4 regions of the Halomonas sp. KM007 genome follow, and region 4 is predicted to be linked to each of the others. Evidence: predicted binding sites of a transcription regulator. Region 4 holds the regulator's gene; each other region holds the start of a gene.
The links. Region 4 encodes sigma-54, which starts transcription at its own class of promoters, with help from an activator protein. Its sites were predicted from a motif close to TGGCACNNNNNTTGCTNT; they were not measured.
Positions count from the first base shown of each region.

Region 1: the regulator sigma-54 is predicted to act here: its motif matches at 3,633-3,650, upstream of speB (agmatinase).
Region 2: the regulator sigma-54 is predicted to act here: its motif matches at 3,711-3,728, upstream of RVM27_RS03260 (sugar phosphorylase).
Region 3: the regulator sigma-54 is predicted to act here: its motif matches at 3,227-3,244, upstream of RVM27_RS03320 (HAD-IIB family hydrolase).

Region 1 covers NZ_CP136131.1:2,379,126-2,384,997, reverse strand. Annotated here, with positions in the region: gene RVM27_RS11225 (5-guanidino-2-oxopentanoate decarboxylase) at 1-1,042, opposite strand, end outside; gene RVM27_RS11220 (YjiH family protein) at 1,053-2,435, opposite strand; gene speB (agmatinase) at 2,573-3,523, opposite strand; gene RVM27_RS11210 (sigma-54 interaction domain-containing protein) at 3,779-5,209, shown strand; gene RVM27_RS11205 (M48 family metallopeptidase) at 5,319-5,872, opposite strand, start outside.
Region 2 covers NZ_CP136131.1:700,308-706,179, reverse strand. Annotated here, with positions in the region: gene dsbG (thiol:disulfide interchange protein DsbG) at 151-933, opposite strand; gene RVM27_RS03265 (TlpA family protein disulfide reductase) at 998-1,813, opposite strand; gene RVM27_RS03260 (sugar phosphorylase) at 1,915-3,678, opposite strand; gene nrdR (transcriptional regulator NrdR) at 3,961-4,473, shown strand; gene ribD (bifunctional diaminohydroxyphosphoribosylaminopyrimidine deaminase/5-amino-6-(5-phosphoribosylamino)uracil reductase RibD) at 4,470-5,621, shown strand; gene ribBA (bifunctional 3,4-dihydroxy-2-butanone-4-phosphate synthase/GTP cyclohydrolase II) at 5,695-5,872, shown strand, end outside.
Region 3 covers NZ_CP136131.1:715,380-721,251, reverse strand. Annotated here, with positions in the region: gene RVM27_RS03340 (glycosyltransferase family 32 protein) at 1-305, opposite strand, end outside; gene RVM27_RS03335 (FlgO family outer membrane protein) at 400-984, opposite strand; gene RVM27_RS03330 (hypothetical protein) at 989-1,657, opposite strand; gene RVM27_RS03325 (OmpA family protein) at 1,844-2,875, shown strand; gene RVM27_RS03320 (HAD-IIB family hydrolase) at 3,333-4,238, shown strand; gene RVM27_RS03315 (glycosyltransferase family protein) at 4,257-5,477, shown strand; gene RVM27_RS03310 (methyl-accepting chemotaxis protein) at 5,502-5,872, opposite strand, start outside.
Region 4 covers NZ_CP136131.1:469,462-475,333, forward strand. Annotated here, with positions in the region: gene RVM27_RS02285 (KdsC family phosphatase) at 1-362, shown strand, start outside; gene lptC (LPS export ABC transporter periplasmic protein LptC) at 363-947, shown strand; gene lptA (lipopolysaccharide transport periplasmic protein LptA) at 944-1,450, shown strand; gene lptB (LPS export ABC transporter ATP-binding protein) at 1,474-2,220, shown strand; gene RVM27_RS02305 (RNA polymerase factor sigma-54) at 2,326-3,741, shown strand; gene hpf (ribosome hibernation-promoting factor, HPF/YfiA family) at 3,839-4,147, shown strand; gene ptsN (PTS sugar transporter subunit IIA) at 4,152-4,619, shown strand; gene rapZ (RapZ family nucleotide-binding protein) at 4,689-5,621, shown strand; gene RVM27_RS02325 (HPr family phosphocarrier protein) at 5,647-5,872, shown strand, end outside.

The DNA.
Region 1 (5,872 bases), 1.7 Mb from region 4:
CGGCCGTTCGCTCGGCGCCCTGACGTTTCAGCGGCTCAGAAAAATGCTCAAGCAGAAGCTCTAAACTGCGCCCGGCATCACCCACCAAACCCAGCGTGGTGCGCTGATTGCGCACCAATTGCTCGGGGTCAAGATCAATGCGAATCAGCGTGCCGTTGAGGTGAAAACCGTCGTCGAAAACGACGTCATAGTCGGTTTCACCCAGCTCGGTGCCTATGGCCAGAATCACATCGGCACTGGCAGCCAGCTCCCTGACGGCAGGCAGCGCGGCATTGGCTCCCAGGTCCAGCGGGTGATCACGCCCCAGCAGCCCCTTGGCGTTGATGGTCGTCACCGTGGGCGCATCCAGCTGCCCAACCAGCGCTCGCGCGGCTGCTGGCGCTGACACACAGCCACCCCCCAGCAGCACCAGGGGCTGCTTCGCCGCCTGGAGCAAGCGAGCCGCTTCGGCCACGCCTTCCGGGTCGGGGGCCGCTCGGTATAGCGTTGGCGCTTGCCAACTGGTCGGCACGGGTACGGGTGCATTGAATAGATCGATGGGGATTTCGATATGCACCGGGCCTGGGCGAGCACCGTTGAACACAGCAAAGGCGCGGGCAAGTACCTCCGGCAGCGTGCTGGCATCCAGCAGGGTGTGGCTGAACCGCGCCACGCCGCTGATCATCTGCTGTTGGCTGGGCAGTTCGTGCAGCCTCCCTTGGCCCAGGCCCAGCGTATCGCGACGATTGACGCTGGAGATCACCAGCATGGGGATGGAGTCCGCCAGGGCTTGGCCCATGGCGGTGGCCATATTGGTCATCCCCGGCCCGGTGATGATCAGGCAAACGCCGGGCTGGCCACTGGCGCGGGCATAACCATCGGCCATGAACCCCGCCCCCTGCTCATGGCGCGGGGTGATGTGCGCCACCTCACTGCCCTCCAGGCCACGGTACAGCTCCACGGTATGCACGCCGGGAATGCCAAACAGCGCCCGCACGCCGTAGGTATCGCGCAGCAGGTGGATCAACAGGTCGGCGCAGGACATCGTCTTCGACTCGTTCATGCATCGCCCCTTAGAAGAAAAACGTGTGGGCCATGAAGGCAATGATCGGCAGCGTAATGGCCGTACGCAGCAGGAACACCACGGCCAGTTCCCAGAACTTGATGGGAATCTTCGACTTGAGCAGCAGCGCACCGATCTCGGACATATAGACCAACTGGGTCATGGAAAGGCAGGCAATCACGAAGCGGGTCAGCTCGCTTTCGATGTTGGTAGCCAGCACCGCAGGCAGGAACATGTCCACGAAGCCTACCAGCGTGGCAGGTGCAGCCGCCTGGGCTTCAGGAATGCGCAGCAGCTCCAGCACCGGCACCATGGGGTACGAGAGCCAGGTAAACAGCGGCGTGAACTCGGCCAGAATCAGCGCCACGGTGCCAATCGCGAATACCAGCGGCAGCAGCGTCAGGAAGATGTCGATGACGTTGAGCAGCGCCAGTCGGGCCAGCGCTTTTGGCCCGGGTGCGCCCGCCGCACGGCGGGTGGCCTGCAGCAGGCTGTAACGCAGCAACCCCACGTTGTCAGTGCGCTCTTCGCTCAGCTGGCAGCCCACCGGCTCGTGGTAGTCATCGGGTTTACGCGACAGCGGTGGGATACGCGACACGATCACCGCCGCGATCAACCCGGATACGACGACGGTAAAGTAGAACGGTATGAACAGGTGATTGAGATTGACGAAATTGACCACCAGCAGACTGAATGCAATCGACGCTACCGAAAAGTTGGTGGCAATGACCGAGGCTTCACGGCCGTTGTAAAAGCCCTGTTCGTACTGCTGCGAGGTGATCAGCACGCCCACCGTGCCCGAACCCATCCAGGAAGCGGTAGCATCGATGGCACTGCGACCCGGCAAGTTGAAGATGACGCGAAACGGCTTGCGCACCATGGTGCCAATGAACTCCATGAAACCAAACTCGACCAGAAACGGCAGCAGCAACGCAGCGAAAAAGAAGAACGTCAGCAGCACCGGTGCCAGGTCGTTCAGCATCACGCCGCCGGTAAAGGACGCCGTCACGAACTCAGGGCCGACCTGAAAAAAGGTCATGATGACGAAGACGGCCCCCAGAACGCGCATGGCAATCCATACGGGGCCCACATCGAACATCTCCTTGAAGTGGCCTTGCCGTGCCCAGGCGGGCTTTGCCAGCTTGACGTACAGCGTCACCATCACGGAAACGCACAGCACGCCTAGCGCAATGGCAGGCAGCGCCCCACCCAGCAGGGTCTGCAGGCCATCGGCCATCAGCCCCATGCCGATATTGACGGTCTCACCAAACTGAAAAGGGATCAGAAACAGCAGCACGCCGATCAGCGAAGGAATCAGAAACTTCAGCAGATGCGCGCGGGGTATCGACGTGGACGAAGCGGATGCATCCGGCGTCGCTTTAGAGTGTGACATACGGTTCACCTATTGGATGTGATTATTGGAGGTGGGCTGGCGGCGTCCTGAAAGGGAGCACCGCTCCCCTTCCTGTGTATTGTCATCCGCGCCTTGTCAGGTCGGCGCTTGGTGCAGGGCACTTTTGCAGGCAGCGCTTACGAGCGGCGTTGCGCTGCGGGCAGTACGCAGAGCATTTCATACAGCAGCGTGGCGCCCATCAGCGCCGTGTTGCCGCTGGGGTCGTACGGCGGCGACACCTCGACCAGGTCCCCGCCCACGATGTTCAAGCCAGCGGCACCGCGCACGATTTCCAGCCCTTGAGCAGAGGTCAGCCCTCCCATTTCCACCGTGCCGGTACCGGGGGCGACCGAAGGGTCCAGACCATCGATGTCGAAACTGATGTACACCGGGGTATCGCCCATTTGCTCACGCACTTCGGCCATCAGTGGCGCCAGCGAGCGGTACCAGCACTCTTCGGCGGGCACTACGCGGAAACCCTGCTTGCGGCACCAGTCGAAATCTTCCGGGGCATAGCCGGTTCCACGCAGGCCGATTTGCACGACCTTGTCACGGGCCAGCAGCCCTTCCTCCTGGGCACGGCGGAACGGCGTGCCATGGGCAATGGGCTCTCCGAACATGTGTTCGTTCACATCCGCATGGGCATCGATATGAATCAAGCCCACCGGGCCGTGCTTTTTGGCCATGGCGCGTAGAATCGGCAGCGTCAGCGTGTGCTCGCCCCCCAGCGTGAGAGGAATGCAGTCGTGCTTCAGCACGTCGTCGTAGAAGGCGGTGATGATGTCGACGCTTTTCGGCAGGTGAAAGGTGTTGATGGGTACGTCACCGATATCGGCGACCTGAAGCCGCTCGAAGGGAGCCGCCCCCGTGGCCATGTTGTAGGGGCGCAACATGCGCGACTCATCGCGAATCTGGCGTGGCCCCAGGCGGGTACCCGGGCGATTGGAGGTGCCGATATCCATGGGAATGCCGATGAACGCCGCGTCCAACCCTGCTGCGCTCTGTTGCGTGGGCAAGCGCATCATGGTGGCGGGGCCTGCAAAGCGTGGCATGGTGTTGCCGCCCAGCGGCTGATTGAATTCCGACATCGTTCTCTCCTTGGATTTATTGTGGCCAGCCTGACGGGCCAAGCGCTTCAGCGATTTATCCAGCTCATACCGCTCATGCATCGTTGATGCACAGATCAATACACAGACCACTGCACAGACCATGCCAAGTCACCTGCGCTGATAAATAGGGAGGTTTACCGCCCCATCGATGCAAAAATGAATCAATGAATCATATTTGCATCGCCCTGTTCATCCAACGATACAAAAGCGGCTGCGGTAGATAAGGAGGGACGCATGAGTGAAATCGACAGGCGCGTACTGCAAACCATCGTGGAAACCGCCAATGACCACTTCTTTATCGTCAGCGGCGACGGTCAGATTATGGATATCAGCCCCGGCGCCGAGGCGGTATACGGCGTATCACGGGAGGAGCTGCTTTCCAGCAGCGTTCAACAGCTCCAGGCCGCCGGTGTTCTGAAACCGTCCATCACCATGGAAGTCATCCGCACTCGCCAGCCCGCTCAGCTAATGCAAATCACCGGCACGGGCCGCCGCGTCATTGCCGAAGCCTACCCCGTGTTCGTCAACGGCAAGCTGGAGCGCATTGTCAGCCGCTCACGGGATTTGACCGACCTTCAGCTGCTGCAGGACGAATACGCTCTGCTGCAAAAACGTTTTAGTGAACACTTGAAGCGCAGCCAGGCCGCCCCCGATGCCGAAGAGCAAGCGCTGGATGCTGCGCTGGACCATCTTCAGGTCAGAAGCCATGTGATGCGGGAAATCGCCCTGTTGCTCAAGCGCGTGGCACCATCGGATGCCAACGTGCTGATGCTGGGGGAGTCTGGCGTGGGCAAGACGGCCTTTGCCAAGCAGCTCCACCGCTGGAGCGAGCGCCATCATGGCCCGTTCATCGAGGTCAACTGCGCAGCGATCCCGGAAAACCTGTTCGAGTCGGAGATGTTCGGCTACCAGCCCGGCGCCTTCAGCGGTGCCGCGCGGCAAGGCAAGGCCGGACTGCTGGAGCAGGCCGAAGGGGGCACGCTCTTTCTGGATGAAATTGGCGAGCTGCCGCTGCTGATGCAGACCAAACTGCTGAAAGTGATTCAGGATGGCAGCCTGACCCGGTTGGGCGACACGCGGGCTCGTCGCGTCAACTTCCGGCTGGTCGTGGCGACCAATCAGGACTTGGCCAAACGGGTCGAAACTGGCCTGTTCAGGCTGGACCTCTACTATCGTCTGAACGTCATCCCCATCACGCTGCCCCCGCTACGCGAGCGCCGCGAAGACATTCCCGTGCTGGTGGAAGCCTGCCTGACCCGGCTGAACCACCGCTATGGCCGCCAAAAAATCATCAGTAACCCGGCCTGGTCGACGCTGATGGGCAGCGACTGGCCCGGCAACGTGCGGGAGCTGGAAAACTGGCTGGAAAGAGCCTGGCTCTCAAGCCCCGGCGACCAGATCGAAGCGCCCGCGGCACCCCCTCACGCCGAACAGCTCCCGGCTAACTTGCAGAGCGCCTCGCCAGCAACGTCGGCAGTAGCACTCGCCCCCCAGGAAACCCTCAAGCAGTACCTAGCGCGGCTGGAGCGTGAAACGCTTGAAGAGTTATGCCATACGCTACCCAGCACTTACGCCATCGCTGAACGGCTGGGCATCAGCCAATCCAGTGTGGTGCGCAGGCTGCAGCAGTACAGTCTTAACGCTCCCCAGCGCCAGCCCAGATAACACACGCGGTAGGCATAATGACACGCAAAGACTGTCAGGCCATCGACTCGCCCAAGCCTGACCGAGAAGGCAGGAGCTCTGAAAGCTTCCCAGAATCAGTTAATCATCCTCAAGCCATGGCCCGTTCCAGCCGCTGCTTGCGCCGTTCCCAGTCCGGCATCACCTGCTCTAGCAGCTCGAAAAATGCCGGGCCGTGGTGGGGTTCGGCGCGGTGGCAGAGCTCATGGGTGATCACATAGTCGATGGCGTCCACCGGTGCCTGAACCAGGCGGCGATTGAGCAGCAGACGGCCTGCGGGAGACATGGATCCCCAACGCTGCTGAATCCGACGCACGATGATCCCGATCGGGCGAAATGACTGTGGCACCGCGAAGCGATCCAGGCAGTGCTCCAGCCGCTCTGGGAACTTGAGGTGCGCCCGTTCACGATACCAGGCCTCAAGCAGCTCACGCGTCGTCTCGGGGCTTTGGGGGCGAGGGGTCTGCACGACGATGAAGCCCCGGATCAGCGTCACACGCTTGTGCGTATGCGGGATCACTTTCAGGCGATACTGCCGTCCGAGGTAGAGGTGCGTCTCACCGGCGAGATACTGCCGCTCGGGTGTCCGCGGCAGGAACTGTGAGAAATAGCGCTGCTGCCGCACCACCCAGGCGGCGCGCTTGC
Region 2 (5,872 bases), 230 kb from region 4:
CGGCGTAACGATTGAGCGAGAGCAACGAGCGAAAGAGGCACCCGCGGAGGCGGCGCCAGCCGCCCCGATAGCGCCACGGTCATTACCCCAGCACGATATCGCTAAAAGCCACAGCCACCTTGGGCGTGGTGGCTAGTCTGGCCTCCATGCTTACGGTGCTTCGCTGCCCATCATGTCCAGAAGGCGGGCTTCGTTGGGCATGCCCTGGATGCGGTCGATGCGTAGCAGGCCTGTGTCGGTTTCGCGTTGGTAGGCGCTGGTGGGGGTGGCGTACAGTCCCAGCTCATCGAAAAGCTGGTTATTGGCATAGACCTGTTCTTCGATATCGCGAGGTTGCGCACTGGCGCTCAGGGATTCGCCGTCGCTATGGCGGTGCAGGGCCTCGGCGGGGTCGTCGGCACCGAGGAGGGTGGCGGCGAGGGCGGGGCTATTCGGCGCCAGAATGCCTACCATGATGTGGCGTAACTGAACTTCGCCTGCTTCCACCCAAGGGCGCGTCTGTTGCCATAGCTGGCGGCAGTAAGGGCAGTTGGCGTCGGTGAAGGTGTAAATCACGCGGGGGGCGTTCGGGTTGCCGTCCTGAATCCAGTGACTCTCTTCCAGCAGTTGCCAGGTTTCGGCTTCGAGCGGGACGCGCACATGTTCGTCCAGCTGCGCTTCGGTCAGGTCATTGCCCGCGCTGTCCATCAGTGTGCCGACAATGGCGTGTTCGCCGTCGGCGGTCAGGTAGATGGCCATGTCCTGGCCTTGCACGCTGGCACCATAGCCGCGCATGCCGCCGGGGGCCTCGAACTGCCCGTGAATGCTGATGCCCTGGTCGGCCAGGGCTTGCACCGGGGCGGGTAGAGCATCGGCCTGGCTGGTAATGGCAAAGCCGCTCAGCGCAGCCAGCAGGGTCAGACGGCCCGTCTGAATGGGAAACATCCGTTGCATCACTTTATCCTCAAATAGGCCGCACTCGCGGCAGCGGGTAACTCATGATCACGCTGTAGAAGGCTTAACGAATACGTGATAGCCCATCGTTCAGGGTGGCCCGGGAAAGCTCGCCAAAGTGGGTGCTGACCAATTGGCCCTGGGCGTCATAATAAAGCGTGGTGGGCATGGCATGGGCACCTGTCACTTGACCCAGCGCATTGCGCGGGTCTTGCCAGACGTTGTCGAGCTGAAAGCCATGTTCTGCCATGAAGCGGTTGATTTGTGGAAGACTCTCCCCCTGATTGACGAACACGAACGTCACGTCCTGCTCCTGCTGCTGAGCCGCTTCGAAGACCGGCATTTCGCGAATGCAGGGCGGGCACCAGCTGGCCCACAGGTTCACTACCATGGGTTGGCCCTGTTGCTGAGCCAGCTCCGGCAGGCTGATGGGGGTGTCTTCCAGGGTGCTGAGCGGGGTGGTGGGCAGCGGCCGGGTCTGCTGTTCGATGAGCAGGGTGCTGCCCAGCGTGACGCCCCACACCAGACCGCCGGTGAGCATGGCAGCGCCCAGCGGCGCGCGTTGGCGCGGCGAGCGCCACAGTGCCCAGACGCCATACCCCATCCCGGCCAACGCACCGGCCAGCAGGTCAAAGCCACCGTCACGAATATCCAGGCGCGCGAGCATGCCGTCGTATTCCCCCCAGTAACGCACGACGAACACCAGCCTGGCCGACAGCAGGGCGACCATCAGCAGAGTAAATAGGGTGTCGCTGACCGAAACCTGCTGGCGCCTGCCCAGCAGGGCGCCTACCAACAGGGCGAGTAAGAAGGCAAAACCGATGATCAACTGATGCAGGCTGAACCCCATGGGGCCAATGGCCAGGCTTTGTTGCAACATAAACGCTCACGTATCCACCGTAGAATTGGATGGACAGTGTCGCAGGACAGGATTATTAAAGGATTATCTTGTTCTGTCCTGAGACGTTATGTCGCATGGCGTCAGGCGTTAGCCACCAGCCAGAGCACGGCATAGGGAGGCAGGGATGCCGGCGGGTGAAGCGAAGACGAGGTATCCAGCGGCTGCCAGGCGTGCTGCTGCAGTCGCTGAGTCAATGCCTCGCCGCCTTGGTCGAGGGCTATGCGGCGGTCGGTGACGTTGAACAGGGCCAGCAAGCGTCGGCCATTGGCCAGCGGACCGCGCTCGATGGCCAGCAGCTCCGCGGGCGTGCTGATGACCTGCTGGGGAACGTTGGGATGAAAGCAGGGCTCCTGGCGGCGAAGGTCCAACAGCCGACGCAGGGCATGGAAGACATCGTGGGTCGGGGTAGAGGGGCTTTCCAGCAGCAGCTCCAGTTCGTCCAGCGGCCAGCGACGCCGGTTGATGGAGCGCAGCCGCCCGCTGCGCTCGACACCTTCGACATCGTTGAGCGTGCCGGTCAGGGTGTGCAGGTAGAGTGCAGGAATGCCTTGCAGGCTGAGCATGATGGCCTGACTGCACAGGAAGCGGGCAATCTGCCAAGGGTCGGGGCCGCGCCGGGTGCCGCGCATGGCCTCGAACCAGGTAATGTTGATTTCGTAGGGTGTGTCGCTGCCGTCCGGGTTGCTGCGCATGCTGACGAAGCCACCGAAGCGGTGCATCAGCTCCAGCAGGGCGTCCCGTTCGTGGTCCGGCAGCAGGCCCTCCAGCGGGCGTACCCCGATGCCGTCGTGGCTGGCGGTAAAGTTGAGGTAAGTACAGTGTTCAGGCAGTACCGGCAGGCTGGATAGCCAGCTTTGCAGTGTGCTGGCCTCCCCACGGGTGAGGGTGTGCAGCAGCAGCGGGGGCAGCGCGAACTGGTACACCATGTGCGCTTCGTCCGGCGGGCCTTCCGCCAGGCGTTCGAGGCCGAAATAGCTGATGTTTTCGGCATGGGGCACGTTGGTTTCGGTGATGATCAAGGTGCCGGGGGCGATCTCATCGACGATGGCGCGTAGCAGGCGTACCACGGTATGGGTTTCGGGCAGGTGAATACAGGCCGTGCCCAGCCGCTTCCATAGGAATGCCACGGCATCGAGGCGGATGATTCGCACTCCCTGCTGCAGGTAAAACAGCAGGATGCCGACGAATTCCAGCAGGACATCCGGGTTCTCGAAATTCAGGTCGATCTGGTCTTCCGAAAACGTGGCCCACAGGTGGCGGGTGCCCCGGCGGGTGGAGACAGGCACGAGCAGCGGACTGCTGCGTGGCCGCGTGACCTGGGAAACATCGGTATCTGGGTCCACCTCGATGAAGTAATCCCGCCCCGGCAGGCTGCCGGTCAGATAATCCACGAACCACAGCGATTCACGGGAAACATGGTTGAGCACCAGATCGCCCATCACGTCATAGTGGCTGGCCAGGTCACGAATATGCGACCAGTCCCCCAGTTCGGGGTTGACTTCTCGGTAATGGATGACCGAAAAACCGTCGTCGCTGCTCCAGGGGAAAAAGGGCAGGACATGTACCCCGCTGATCGTCTCCCCCAGGTGGCGCTGCAGAAAGTGGTTCAGTACGCCCAATGGGGGCGTGCCGTCTGCCACGATGGAGTCACCATAGCTGATGACCCACTGATCCTTTTCGCTCCATGTTGGTGCAATGCCGCTCTGCTCAGCAGATAAAGGCGCCGCTGGAAGCAGCGGTCGGAAGTGGGCCAGATGCTGTTCGAGGCGCCGCTGTACCTCTCCTGCGCGCTCGCCGTACAGGTGGGTCAAGTAACGCTGTAGCCTGAGCTCAAATGCCGTCATGGGTGCCTCCTTTCATTCAACCCTAGACAAACGCTGCAGCTTGTGTGCCAAATCGTTACAATACAGGAGAATAGTGTGCGAAATGACGTACAAGTCATGAGTACGTCTGCTTTTGCAGGCATGACAAGCGGTAATGAGACGGTTTACCCAACGATCCTTGGATGGATCTTAAAATAGCTTAAAAAACAAGAGATAGCAGGCAGCCCGTTGGCATGGCTGGTATCTACGGGGCTGACACGCTGAGCGCACTTGCAGGTGCGTACCGACAATAGGTTGACTGCCATGCATTGTCCTTTTTGTGGTGCAAACGATACACGAGTGACGGACTCACGCCTGGTGGCAGAAGGTGATCAGGTGCGTCGTCGCCGCCAGTGTGCAAGCTGCCATGAGCGCTTCACGACCTACGAAACGGCGGAGCTGATCATGCCCAGGGTGGTGAAGTCGGATGGCTCGCGGGAGACCTTCAGCGAGGCCAAGTTAAGGGCTGGCATGCTGCGGGCGTTGGAAAAGCGCCCGGTCAGCGCGGAAGCCATCGAAGCCGCCGTGGAGCGTATCCGCCAATCCCTGCGTGCCCGCGGTGACCGCGAGGTGAATGCCCGTGACGTGGGCGAGGCCGTCATGCAGGCGCTACGCAGCCTGGATCAGGTGGCGTATATTCGCTTTGCGTCGGTGTATCGCAAGTTTCAGGATCTGGACGAGTTTCGGGCTGAAATCGACCGGCTGTCTCAGGAACCTGCTCAAGAGCCTGGCGATGACGCTGCCAGTGGGCCCGCGTCGAAAGAGGCTGAAGGATGAGCCTGTTCTCTGTTGCAGACCACCGTTTCATGGCCCGCGCCCTGAAACTGGCCCGCCACGGCCTGTATACCACGGACCCCAATCCCCGCGTGGGGTGCGTCATCGTTCGCTATGATCGTTCGGCCGAGGGCCAGGTGGTGGGGGAAGGCTACCACCTGCGCGCCGGTGAGCCTCATGCCGAAGTGCATGCGTTGGCAGCCGCTGGGGAGCAGGCCCGGGGGGCCACGGCCTATGTGACGCTGGAGCCCTGTTCCCATACCGGGCGTACCGGCCCCTGTGCCGTGGCGCTGGCCAATGCAGGCGTAGGGCGCGTGGTGGTGGCCATGGAAGACCCCAATCCGCAAGTGAGTGGGCGGGGGATTGCCCACTTGAAGGCTGCCGGTATCGAAGTCCACGTGGGCCTGCTGGAACAGGATGCTCGGGCGCTCAATCCTGGGTTCGTGTCGCGCATGCAGTCACGGCGACCGTTCGTGCGCTTGAAAATGGCGATGAGCCTCGATGGTCGAACGGCCATGGGATCGGGGGAGTCTCAGTGGATCACCGGCCCGCAGGCGCGCACCCAGGTGCAGCGCCTGCGAGCACGCTCCAGCGCGATTCTCAGTGGCGTGGAGTCCATGATCATGGACGATGCGCGGTTGACGGTGCGTGCCGAACAGCTGGCGCTGCCCCAGGCCGATGAGATCGTGCTGCGCCAACCGCTGCGGGTCATTCTGGATTCTCGGTTGCGGCTGCCGCTGGCGGCGGCCTGCCTGCGCGAGCCGGGGCGCACGCTGATCATCACCACCGACCAGCACAGCCCCGACAAGCGTCAGCGACTGGAAGCGGCCGGTGCCGAGATCCAGGTCCTGCCCAGCGCCGCCGACGGGCGTGTCGAGCTTGCTGACATGCTGCGCTGGTTAGCCGATAATGAGCAGGTAAACGAGCTGTTGGTAGAGACCGGTGCGACGCTGGCCGGGGCGCTGCTGGATGCGCAGCTAGTCGATGAGTTGCAGCTGTTCGTCGCCCCCACGCTGCTGGGAGGCGACGCCCGCCCGCTGTTCGAGCTGCCGGGGATCACCCGAATGGCGGATCAAAAGCGCCTAGTGATCAAGGAGTCCCGCCAGGTAGGTCAGGACTGGCAGATTATCGCGACCCCCGTGATCGACTAGCGCAAGCGGCCATAGCAAGGTACCCTGACGCCCGAAATCGCATCCCATGCGACCACTTTTTTTTGGAGATTCCATGGCGCACTCCGCTTCTGAGGGCCTGTCCCCTATCGCCGAGCTGGTAGAAGACATTCGCCAGGGCAAAATGGTGATCCTCATGGACGATGAGGATCGCGAAAACGAAGGCGATATCATCATGGCGGCCGAACTGGTCAAGCCAGAGCATATCAACTTCATGGCGCGTTATGCCTGCG
Region 3 (5,872 bases), 250 kb from region 4:
TTTCTGGCCTCGGTAATCATGAAGCGGTATTCGAAGCGCGGGGCCATCAAGCGGTTGAACAGGTAGTTCAAGTAAACAGGGAGCGTGACCTTATTGGTGAAGTTGGTTTGCCAGATGATCCTGGGGATGGGCGTTGGCTCTTTGGGCTTCAGCCAGGGGGCCGCTTGTTCCGGTAGCGTAAAGCGTTTTTTGGGGAGCAGGGCATGAAAACCATAGCTCAACAGCTTGGTGATGTTGGCCGCTAGCTTGATGACTCTGCTGGTCGCCACGATATGCGGCTTGCGAGGTTTCGGTTGAGACGGCATCGGCTCTCTTTGCTCATTTCAATGAAAAGCCTAGGGAGTAAGCTCCTCAGGCTTTTCGACAATATTGAATGTTGCGGGGACGTTTACCCGATCATCACCAGCCGCCCTGGCCTTCCAGCAGGCTGCGGATGTTGTTATCGAGGGGGAGGCGGAAGTCTGCACTGCCCAGCACCATGGCATCACCCGCACGCACTACCCGTGCGCTCACATACAAGGAGTCCTGACCCTGAGCATAGGTCCCCATGAGAATGGAGCGAGCATTGTGCTGAGCGCTCAGGCGTTGCACTTGTCTGGAGAGAATCAATTCCCCCACGTTCTCTTCGATGAACATGCTATCGCGCATCTTGACTTCCCGCACCTGCATGCCTTGCTGAGAGAGAGCCGAAGCCATGATCTCCGAGCTTATACGCCCAAACGTGGAAGACTGGCTCAAGTTGTCGATGCTGACGAAGGTAGCCGCAATCATGGGGCTATAGCGGGTAAGATCTGGGTTGCTTGCCATCATTTGCTGAGCAGCTTGATGGGCAAGCTCGGAAAGGTCCGGTTTGGGCGCTTCCTGCTGGTTGTTATTGCCCAGGGAGGCGCAGCCGGCCAGCACCAACAGCGCAAGGCTCGCAGCAGCCATGTGAATCGAGCGTCGATAAGAAGCAGATAGCACCGTCATAAGCGTCAACAGCATAAGTTTACCAAGTGTCGGTGATGGAAATGACCGGCGTTGTGGGGGCCTGTGGCACTCTATGGGGTGCATACTGGCGCCGATCACCGGCATTAATGTAATAGATATTGGACGAAGAGTAGAGGATTTGATCCTGTTCAACGATCTGTGTGGTGACGATGATCTCTTCGTTGCTGGTGGGTGTCCAACTACCCCCGACAGAGTCGGCGAGGATGCCGGCCGGGATCAGTGCCAGCCCAGGCTCGCTCCAGTGGCGGATGGGAAAGCTGGCGACGGCAATGCCGGTTGCCAGCGCCGTGTAAGCACCAAAAGGCGGACGCGTGTAGCCTCGGTCACGATGTTGAACGACTTCCACATCGATCTGAACCGTTGCTCCGTTGGCACGGGGCTGGGTAGTGACGCTGCCACCGCGTGACACCAGCTCGCTGGTCAGCAGGGTTCTGAAGCCTCGTTCGAACTCTCCGCCACTGTAATAGCTGCCGTACTGCGCATGCTCGGGTGCCAGCACGTGCAGGTCCCGAAATCGCACGCGCTCGCTGGCCAGAATGCCCGCGGCTTCGTGGCGGGCAAGAACTTCCCAATGCTGGGCGGCCTGCATGCGTTGCTGTTCACTATAAGGATAAGTAGTGGCAATCGGCGCCTGGGATGTGTTGGCGTAAAAACAGCCGCTTAGCATCAAGCTGACCGCGCCAAGCCCGAGTGGGGCAAGAGAGCGGCGAGTGAGAGACAGCAAAGGACGAATGCGCACCGGGTAGTTCCTTATCGCTAGTAAACGGCTTTTTGACAGGGCTTTTTGATAGACTAGTTTGCCATGCTCATAGTAGATCGGCCACGAGGTTTAAAACTTGAATGAGTAATCCCCATGCTTGAGGACCACCGTAGCGGCCCCCGTCACGATTCGTTGTTGTCATCATACCCGGAAGACGATAGCAATAATGGCTGGATGATTAGTTATATCGACATCATGACGCTGCTGGTGGCGCTGTTCGTGATCATCATTGCGGCGGCCGGGGTGACCGGCACCGGTTGGAGCCCTGAAGCAGATAACACCGACGTCAGCGAAAGCAGTGTGCCTGCTCTTGAAGTGCCGCTGCCCGCATTGTTGGATGAGCGACGCCAAAAGCGCAACATCGCTTACCTGAATGAGCCCGGCACGCTTAGCCCGATGGCCATCAGTGCGGCTCTGGGGGTGGCGGGCCTGCCTTCGCCCGTCATGCCTGTCCTTCCGCTGACTGAAGTGCCTCCCTTGCTGGCTCGCGCGCCCATCGAAAGCGACACATCGCCCGTCGCGCCGCTGCTGGAGCGCTACTTGCCCGCCTTGCCTACGCCGCTGCTCGTCGATGAGACGCAGCGCCTGGGCCAGCCGTTGGCCAGTTACATGGTACTGCTGACCGACCGGCCGCCTGTCAACGTGCAACAGATCGACGATGAGGCCATTAGCAGCGCTTTGGCGCTGGATGAGCAGCTGCCCGAACGTGTCGAAACATCGCTTTATTTGCCGAACCTGGAAGGCGTCGAGGTCTCCAGGGTAGCGGAAGGCATCAGTCTGCGGGTGCAGGATCAGCTGCTGTTTCCCTCTGCCGCGGCGGGGTTGTCGGAAGGCGGCACATCGCTGGTAGGCAGCCTGCTGGAAACCATCCAGCGCTATGACGGCGAAGTATGGGTCGAAGGGCACTCGGACAGTCAACCGATCAATACCCCTGAGTTCTCGTCCAACTGGGCGCTCTCCAGCGCACGGGCCATTGCCATCGTTGAAGCACTAGAGGCCGCTGGGGTCGAGCCTGAACGGCTACGCGCCGTCGGGTTTGCCGATACCCGCCCGCTGGAGGATAACAGCAGCGCCGAAGGGCGCGCCCGCAATCGCCGTGTCGAAGTAGTGATTCACGTGGAGTAGGTACTCACACGCTGGCTTGGGGCGGCTCACTGTTGTAGGAGGAGGCTTCAGCCCGCGATGATTCCTGCACTCAGCTTGATATGGGTGGCTACTCAAGCAGTCGCCCAATAAATTGGCCTCCCACAGGATAGCCTGGGTGGCTGCTCTGGCTATAAGCCAATGAATGCTCCTCCCACTGTTCAAAAGCCCTGCTGTTAGTGGGAGCTTCATAATTCAGCGCTATTTCTGCGACTTCCGTGCCTCTTTGCAATGCTCTATTTTGGTGCATCATGGGTTGCCCTATTTTGGTGCTTGCTCTGGCATCGCTTCGATCGTGTTTTAATCTTTTGATTTTATTTAATTAAAGCATCTTGGCGTGCATTTTGCTTTGGTGGTTGTCTACCTTGGGTATTGATCTCAAAAGATGGCTACGTTGGGCTTTTGGGTGACCTGATTTCAGTTTGCAGAAGGTGCTGCCATGACCGAGTTCACGAGTCCTGAACTACTTGATCCCGCGTTACAGCCGCGTTTGGTGGTCACGGATCTCGACGGTTCCTTGCTGGACCACCATAGCTATGACTTTTCGCCTGCCGCTCCCTGGCTTGCTCGTCTCAAGCAGCTGGGTGTCCCGGTGATTCCCGTGACCAGCAAAACCCGGGCAGAACTACTGCCGCTGCGTGAAGCCCTGGGGCTGACAGCGACGCCCTTCATTGCTGAAAACGGTGCCGTGATTGGCCTGCCGCCAGGCTGGTGCCATGCCAGCCTTGATCGGCCAGGCAGCGGGCCAGACGGCGTGGTCATCAAGCACACGGGGGTCGATATCCGCTTTATCCGTGCGCGGTTGGCCATCTGGAAGCAGCGCCTCAACCTGCGGTTTACGCCCATGGGAGAGATGCAGGTGGCGGAAGTCATCGCCAGAACCGGCCTGGACGACCCTCGGGCCAAGGCGGCCAAACGGCGTGAGGGCAGCGAGCCGCTGATCTGGGAAGACGACGAGCGTGCCCTGGAGACCCTGCGCGAGGCGTTGGAGGGCGATGGTTTGACCATGACTCAGGGCGGGCGTTTTTGGCACGTCATGGCGCAGGCATCAGGCAAGGGGAGTGCGGTGACCTGGTTGATCCAGCGCTTTGCGGCGCTGCGCGGGCGTCAGCCGCTGGCGTTGGGGCTCGGCGATGGCCCCAACGACGTTTCCATGCTGGAAGCCGTGGACCAGGCCGTGGTGATCAAGGGCTGCCATGACCTGATAGTGGCACCGCACAACCGGGCGTTGTATCGCACCCAGGCAACCGGGCCAGCCGGATGGGCCGAGGGGGTGGCTCACTGGTGGGGGCGAGACGACCGCCGATTAGCGGCGGACTCCCACCAGCAAGCGGCCACGGCTTAACCCAATGAGGAAGTGCGCATGAGTGATTTTCATCAGAATGGCGTCATCACCGATTTTCATAACCTGACCCGTCGCCCCGTGGAAGAGCTCGAGCGGGAGCTGTGCCAATTTGCCAAGCGCCGCCCCATGGGGCTGATTCTACCGTCGTTGTTTTCCGAGCTGGAAGGGCCTGCACTCTCGGCCATTGTGGACGAGCTGGCCAAAGTGCCGTATCTCAACGAAATCGTGATTGGACTGGACCGGGCCGATCGCGAACAATTTCTTTATGCCCGCGAGTTTTTCTCACGCTTGCCGCAGCACACCCGCATTCTATGGAACGATGGGCCCCGGCTGCGTGAGTTGGATGCCGAGCTCGAACACCACGGGCTGGGGGCGTTGGAGCCTGGCAAGGGGCGCAACGTATGGTATTGCGCGGGCTATGTGCTGGCCTCCGGGCGCTCGACCGTGGTTGGGCTACACGACTGCGACATTCTTACCTATGACCGTAGCCTGCTGGCGCGCTTGATGTACCCGGTGGCGCACCCACGCTTCAACTACAGCTTCTGCAAGGGGTACTACCCGCGCATCGCCGAAGGCAAGCTGAATGGCCGGGTGTCTCGCTTGATGGTAACGCCGCTGCTGCGAGCGCTGAAGAGCGTGTGCGGTCCGTTACCGTATCTGGATTACCTGGACAGTTTCCGCTACCCGCTGTCGGGGGAGTTTGCCATGCGCAGCGATGTGCTGGAGGGGATCCGCATACCCGCCGATTGGGGGCTGGAAATTGGCGTGCTCTCGGAGCTACAGCGCAACTACTCGCATCGCCAGCTGTGCCAGGTAGATATTGCCGATGCCTACGACCACAAGCACCAGCCAGTGAGCGAAGAGGATGCCAGCGGTGGTTTGAACCGCATGAGCCTGGATATCGCCAAGGCGCTTTATCGCAAGCTGGCCACGCAAGGCGTCAGTTTTAGCAGCGAAGATTTCCGTACCTTGAAAGCCACCTATTATCGGTTGGCGCTGGACTTGATCGAGGCCTACGACCACGACGCTACCATGAATGGACTGAGTCTGGACCGCCACTGCGAAGAGCAGGCGGTAGAGCTGTTTGCCAGCAACCTGCTGGAAGCTGGCAACCTGTTTCTGGACAACCCGCGTGAGCGCCCGTTCATTCCTAGCTGGAACCGGGTGCAGGCCGCTGTACCTGACCTGCTGACCCGGATGCACGAAGCGGTCGCGCTGGATAACCAGGGGGATGTGTAGGCCATGACGGCCTAAGTTTGACGCCTAGAAATCGTCGCTGTGCGCCTGTGTGCTGGAAGGCGCCAGTGACAACGCCTGGGCTTGATGCCGTGACGCGTTGAGCTTGAAGTTGCTGACCATCTGACGCAGCTGGGTGCTCAAATGCGCCAATTGCTGGGTAGCGTGGTTGCTCTGCTGCACCAGTCCGGCATTTTGCTGAGTCATTTGATCCATCTGCGTTACGGCCTGGTTGACCTGCTCGATGCCGCTACTTTGTTCGATGGTAGCCGCAGAGATCTCCTGAACCAGCGTGCTGAGCTGTTGGATATCGCCTACCATGCCATTGATCACCTCGCCGGTGCTGCGCACTCGGCGGCTGCCTTCCACCACCTGGGCATCGGCATTTTCGATCAGCC
Region 4 (5,872 bases):
CGCTGATTACCGGCCGTGACTCGCCCATGGTGAGCCAGCGCGCCGCAGCGCTGGGCATCAGCCATGTTCATCAAGGCTGTGAAGACAAGCTCGCCACCCTGCGTGGGCTCTGCCAGCGGCTCGGTATCACCCTGGAGCAGGTCGCCTTCTGCGGCGATGACCTCCCGGACCTGGCGCCGATCAAACGCTCGGGCATCGGCATCACCGTCCCCAACGCACCGGACTACATGCATACCCACGCCGACTGGATTACCGACCGTCTGGGCGGACATGGCGCCGTTCGCGAAATTTGCGACACGCTGCTGACCAGCCAGGGGCACTGGGACGCCGTGCTCGACACTTACCTACACGGCTCCACCTGAATGGGCATCAGGGTGAAAAAGCGCGTCTGGCTGACGGGGCTGGTCATCACCCTGGGGGGACTGCTGGTTTGGCTGGACCCCCGCGCGCCCCAGCAGCGCGAGGTAGATCCTGAGGCTCAGGCTCAGGAGCCCGGACACGTGCTGGAGAATGCCGAGATCACTCTGTTTGGTGAAGATGGCACTCTGCAACAGTCGCTGGTCGCGCCGCGACTGGTACATACCCCGCAAGCGGCGATGACCAACGTCACGTCACCGCGCGCCACGCTGTTCGATAGTGAACAGCGTGAGTGGTTGGCGGTTGCCGATACCGGTACCCTGAACACGGACACCCAGGCGCTGACGCTGGCCGGATCGGCACGGCTATTGGCACCAGACGAAGGCTGGCAGCTGGATACCGACCTGCTGCATTATGATGGCCTGGCACGTCATGCCTGGAGCGATACCCCCGTAGTGCTGCAGCAGCCGCCCCAACGTATCGAGGCATCCCGTATGGATGTCTGGCTGGACGATAGTCGTGTCAGCTTGATCAATAACGTGCGCGGCGTGCATCCGCCCGCCCCCCACTCTTCTCAGGAGTCGCCATGAACGCCCTGCTTCGTACGGCACTGCTCGCCCTTGCCGTTCCCATGGTAGTCGTAGGCGCGCTGCCTGCTACTGCTCAACAACAAGCCCCTATCGAAGTAGAGGCCGACCGCCTGGACTTGGACCAGCGCGCGGGCACGGCGGTTTACTCTGGCAATGTCGATATTCGTCAGGGTGAAATGCAGCTGCGGGGAGAGCGTGTCGAAATTCACCGCAACCAGGCCGGCGAACTCTCCCGGGCCGTCGCCACGGGCGAGCGTGCCTACCTGCGCAATCAACTGGAAGACCAGACGACGCCCATGGAAGGCTGGGCGCGCCGCATCGTCTACCACGTGTCCGAACGCCGCGTCGAGCTCATCGACCAAGCCGAACTGACCCAGCAAGGGGATCGTTTCCAGGGGGGACGGCTCGAATACTTCATCGACCGCGGGGTGGTGCAAGCGCGCTCTGATGTCAGCGGCAGTTCGCCACAGCGCATCCGCATGACCCTGCAGCCCGAACAATAGCGAGAGGACGCCCCGTGACAGCGATGACCCCCGACACCGCAGCGGTCAAGACACTCCATGCACAGCATCTGGCCAAGAGCTACAAACGCCGCCGCGTGGTCAAGGATATCAATCTGGAAATTGCCCAGGGCAGCGTGGTGGGCCTGCTGGGCCCTAACGGCGCGGGCAAGACCACCTCGTTCTACATGATCGTCGGCCTGGTGAAATCCGATGCTGGCAAGGTGGGCATCGACGATCTCGACCTGACCCGGGCGCCCATGCATGAACGCGCGCTGGCGGGTATCGGCTACCTGCCCCAGGAAGCATCGATCTTTCGCAAGCTGTCGGTGGCCGACAACATCATGGCCATTCTGGAAACGCGCCGGGAGCTGGACCGCAATAGCCGAGAAGCGAAGCTCGAATCCCTGCTGGAAGACTTCCACATCACCCATATTCGCGACAACCTGGGCATGAGCCTGTCGGGCGGCGAGCGGCGACGGGTGGAAATTGCCCGCTCGCTGGCCACCGAGCCCGCCTTCATTCTACTGGACGAACCTTTTGCTGGCGTCGACCCCATTTCCGTGGGCGATATCAAGTCGATCATACGCGCGCTCAAGAAGCGCCATATTGGCGTGCTGATTACCGACCACAACGTGCGTGAAACCCTGGATATCTGCGATATTGCCTATATTGTTGGCGACGGACACATCATAGCCAGTGGAAACCCCCAGGAAATTCTCAATAACCAGAAGGTGCGCGACGTCTACCTGGGCGCCGACTTCCGCCTTTAAATAATGGCCCACGAAGACATTTTATTTAGTGGCATGCTTATTGCACTTGCACCAAACGGAGAGTCGCTCTAGGGTGGAGCTTTCTGATTAACGAGTGGTTCTCAGATGGTCATGAAAGCTTCTCTTCAACTGCGCATCGGCACACAGCTGACCATGACACCTCAGCTGCAGCAGGCCATTGCGCTGCTTCAGCTATCGACGCTGGACCTTCGTCAAGAAATTCAGCAGGCGCTGGATGCCAACCCCATGCTCGAACAGGAGGATGAGTTTGGCGAACAGGCGGTCAGCGAGCCTCAGGAAGCCGAGTGGGCAGACAGCATTCCCAACGAGCTCTCCGTGGACAGCGACTGGTCCGACACCTACCAGGACATGGGCAGCGCGGGCGGCAGTAGCGAAGGCCCGGACTTCGAGCGCCAGGCGGCCGGGCAGAGCCTTCACGGGCACTTGCTCTGGCAACTGGCCATGACCGACTTCTCTGCGCGTGAGCAAGCCATTGCCGAGAGCCTCATCGATGCGCTGGATGCCAACGGCTATCTGACCCAGCCGCTCAACGACATCCGCGAGGGGCTCAAGGCGCAGGGCCACGATGGCCTGAGCCAACGCGAGGTCGAAAACACCTTGCTGCGCCTGCAGCAGTTCGAGCCTACTGGCGTGTTCGCCCGTGACCTGCGCGAGTGCCTGATGCTGCAGCTGGCCGCGCTACCCGAAGACACTCCGCTGTTGATGCCCGCCAAGCGTCTGGTACGCCAGTTTCTCGAAGCGCTGGGCAAGGACGACATGCGCCTGCTGAAACGACGCCTGAGCCTCGATGACGAGCAGCTGGACGATGTCATTCGTTTAATCCGCAGCCTTGACCCTCGCCCCGGAAGCGCCTACGGCGTCACCGACGACAGCTATGTGACGCCGGACCTGGTGGTACGTCACGATCACGAGGGCTGGCATCTGGAACTCAACCCGGAAGCGCTGCCTCGGCTACGTATCCAGCCCGACTACGCCAGCCTGATCAAGCGCGCCGACAAGAGCCAGGACAACCAGTTTTTGAAAGAGCACCTCCAGGAGGCTCGCTGGCTGATCAAGAGCCTGTCGAGCCGCAACGACACGCTGCTGCGCGTGGGGCGCGAGATCATTGCCCGCCAGATAGGCTTCCTCGAGCAGGGTGAAGAGGCCATGAAACCGCTGATTCTGGCCGATATCGCCGAAGCGGTGGAGATGCATGAGTCGACCATCTCGCGGGTCACTACCCAGAAATACATTCATACCCCGCGCGGGGTGTTCGAGCTCAAGTACTTCTTCTCCAGCCAAGTCAGCGGCCAGGAAGGTGGCGACAGCCATTCCAGCACGGCCATTCGAGCACGCATCAAGAAACTGATTCAGGACGAGCCTCCGGGCAAGCCACTCTCCGACAGCCGTCTGGTCACCCTGCTGGAAGCGGGCGGCATCACCGTGGCCCGCCGCACCGTGGCCAAGTACCGTGAGTCGATGGGTATACCTTCGTCGAGTGAGCGCCGTCGTTTACGCTAGTTAAACGCTCTCGCCCAACAAACTCTCGACGAGGGCTTTGCAATGGCCCAAAAAGGGTTACAATCGAAGTACAGTCCGATGGATAAGGAGCACGTCAATGCAAGTAAACATCACTGGTCATCACGTTGAACTGACTGACGCCTTGCGTGACTACGTAAACGAAAAGCTGGAACGCGTTGAACGTCACTACGACAACATCACGACCGTCCAGGTCACCTTATCTGTTGAAAAGGAGCGCCAGCAAGCCGCCTGCACCCTGCACGCAGCAGGAGCCGACCTTCATGCCGAAGCGCTGGACAACGACATGTACGCAGCCATTGACGCCCTGGCGGACAAAATCGACCGTCAGCTCGTAAAACACAAGGAAAAAGCACAAGCCCGCGCCCAAGGCGCTGGCGTGCGTTAACCCGATGATGTTGGAAACCATTCTCCCCCCGGAGCGCGTGCTGTACGACGTGCCCGGGGGCAGCAAAAAAAGGGTGCTGGAGTTTTTCAGCACCTTTATCGCTCAAAACACGCCCAGCCTGGATAGCCAGGAAGTCTTCAGTCGATTGATTGGCCGTGAACGGCTGGGCAGTACCGGCATCGGCAATGGCGTGGCCATTCCCCACGCACGCAGTCCTCACTGCAGCACGCCGATTGCTGGGTTTCTCAAGCTGGCCGAACCCGTCGACTTCGATGCCATCGATGGTGACCCCGTCGATCTGGTGTTCGTGCTGCTGGTACCCGAAGAAGCCGATGATACGCATTTGGCGCTATTGGGTCAGGTCGCCACGATCATGAACGACGCAGCCACACGCCAGCAATTGCGCAATGTCAGCAGCCAGCGTGAACTGCTGACGCTGTTGACCGACAAGATTCGCGAGCAGGCTGCCTAGCGCAGCCTTTGCCGGGCAGCAAGGCCGACGGTAACCCTCTATTCCTTCTCAAGCCAAGAGAGATGCGCTATGCAGCTGGTGATCATTAGCGGCCGTTCAGGGTCCGGTAAGTCCATCGCCCTACAGGCGCTGGAAGATCTTGGCTATTACGCCATCGACAACCTGCCTGCCATGCTGCTGGGCTCGCTGGTCGATGAACTGCGTCAACAGGGCGGACGTACTCATTTGGCCGTCAGCATCGATGCGCGCAACTTGCCTACTGCACTGGAACAGTTGCCTGCTCTGCTGGAAGAACTACGCCAGCGTCAGATCCGTTTTCAGGTCATCTACCTGACCACGGACGCGCGCATTCTGCTGGAGCGCTACTCGGCCACCCGTCGGCGCCACCCGCTGACCCGGGATAGCGACATGACCCTGGAAGAGGCCATCAACAAAGAAGAAGAAACCCTGCTCGAGATTCGGGACCTGGCTGACCTGCTGATCGACACGTCGCGTCTTTCGGTACACGACCTACGCCGCCGCATCACCGATCAGGTTGCTCATCAGCGGCGTGACCAGTTGACCCTGACGTTCGAATCTTTCGGCTACAAACGGGGCGTACCCATGGATGCCGATATCGTGTTCGACGTGCGCTGCCTGCCCAACCCCTACTGGGACCCCAGCTTGCGGCAGTTCACCGGACGCGACGCCAATATCAAGGCCTTCTTGAGAGGCTACCCCATCGTCGATGACATGCGTGACGATATTCATGCCTGGCTGGAGAAATGGCTACCTGCTTACCAAAGCAGTCAGCGCAGCTATATGACCGTGGCCATTGGCTGTACCGGCGGACAGCATCGCTCTGTCTACATGGTCGAGCAACTGGCGCAATCGCTGGTCAAGCGCACTGGCGCTATTCAGCTCAGACACCGGGAATTGGGCTTGCAGTACACGCTGAGCGAATTACCCGCTACCGTCGATGCCGCTTCTTCCACCCCTCCCAGCGACACGAAGTCGCCCTGATATCACTCGGCAAAAAGGAATCAGAGTGCCTGAAAGAACCTTAACGCTGACCAACCAACGCGGCCTTCATGCCCGCGCCGCCACCAAACTGGTCAAGTGCGGCCAGCAGTTTTCAGCCCGCATCCACGTGTACAAACAGCAGCAAAAGGCCGATGCGGCCAACATCATGTCGCTGCTGATGCTGGCGGCCCCCTGCGGCACGTCACTCACCATCACCGCAGAAGGTGAAGACGCCGACCAGGCCCTGGATG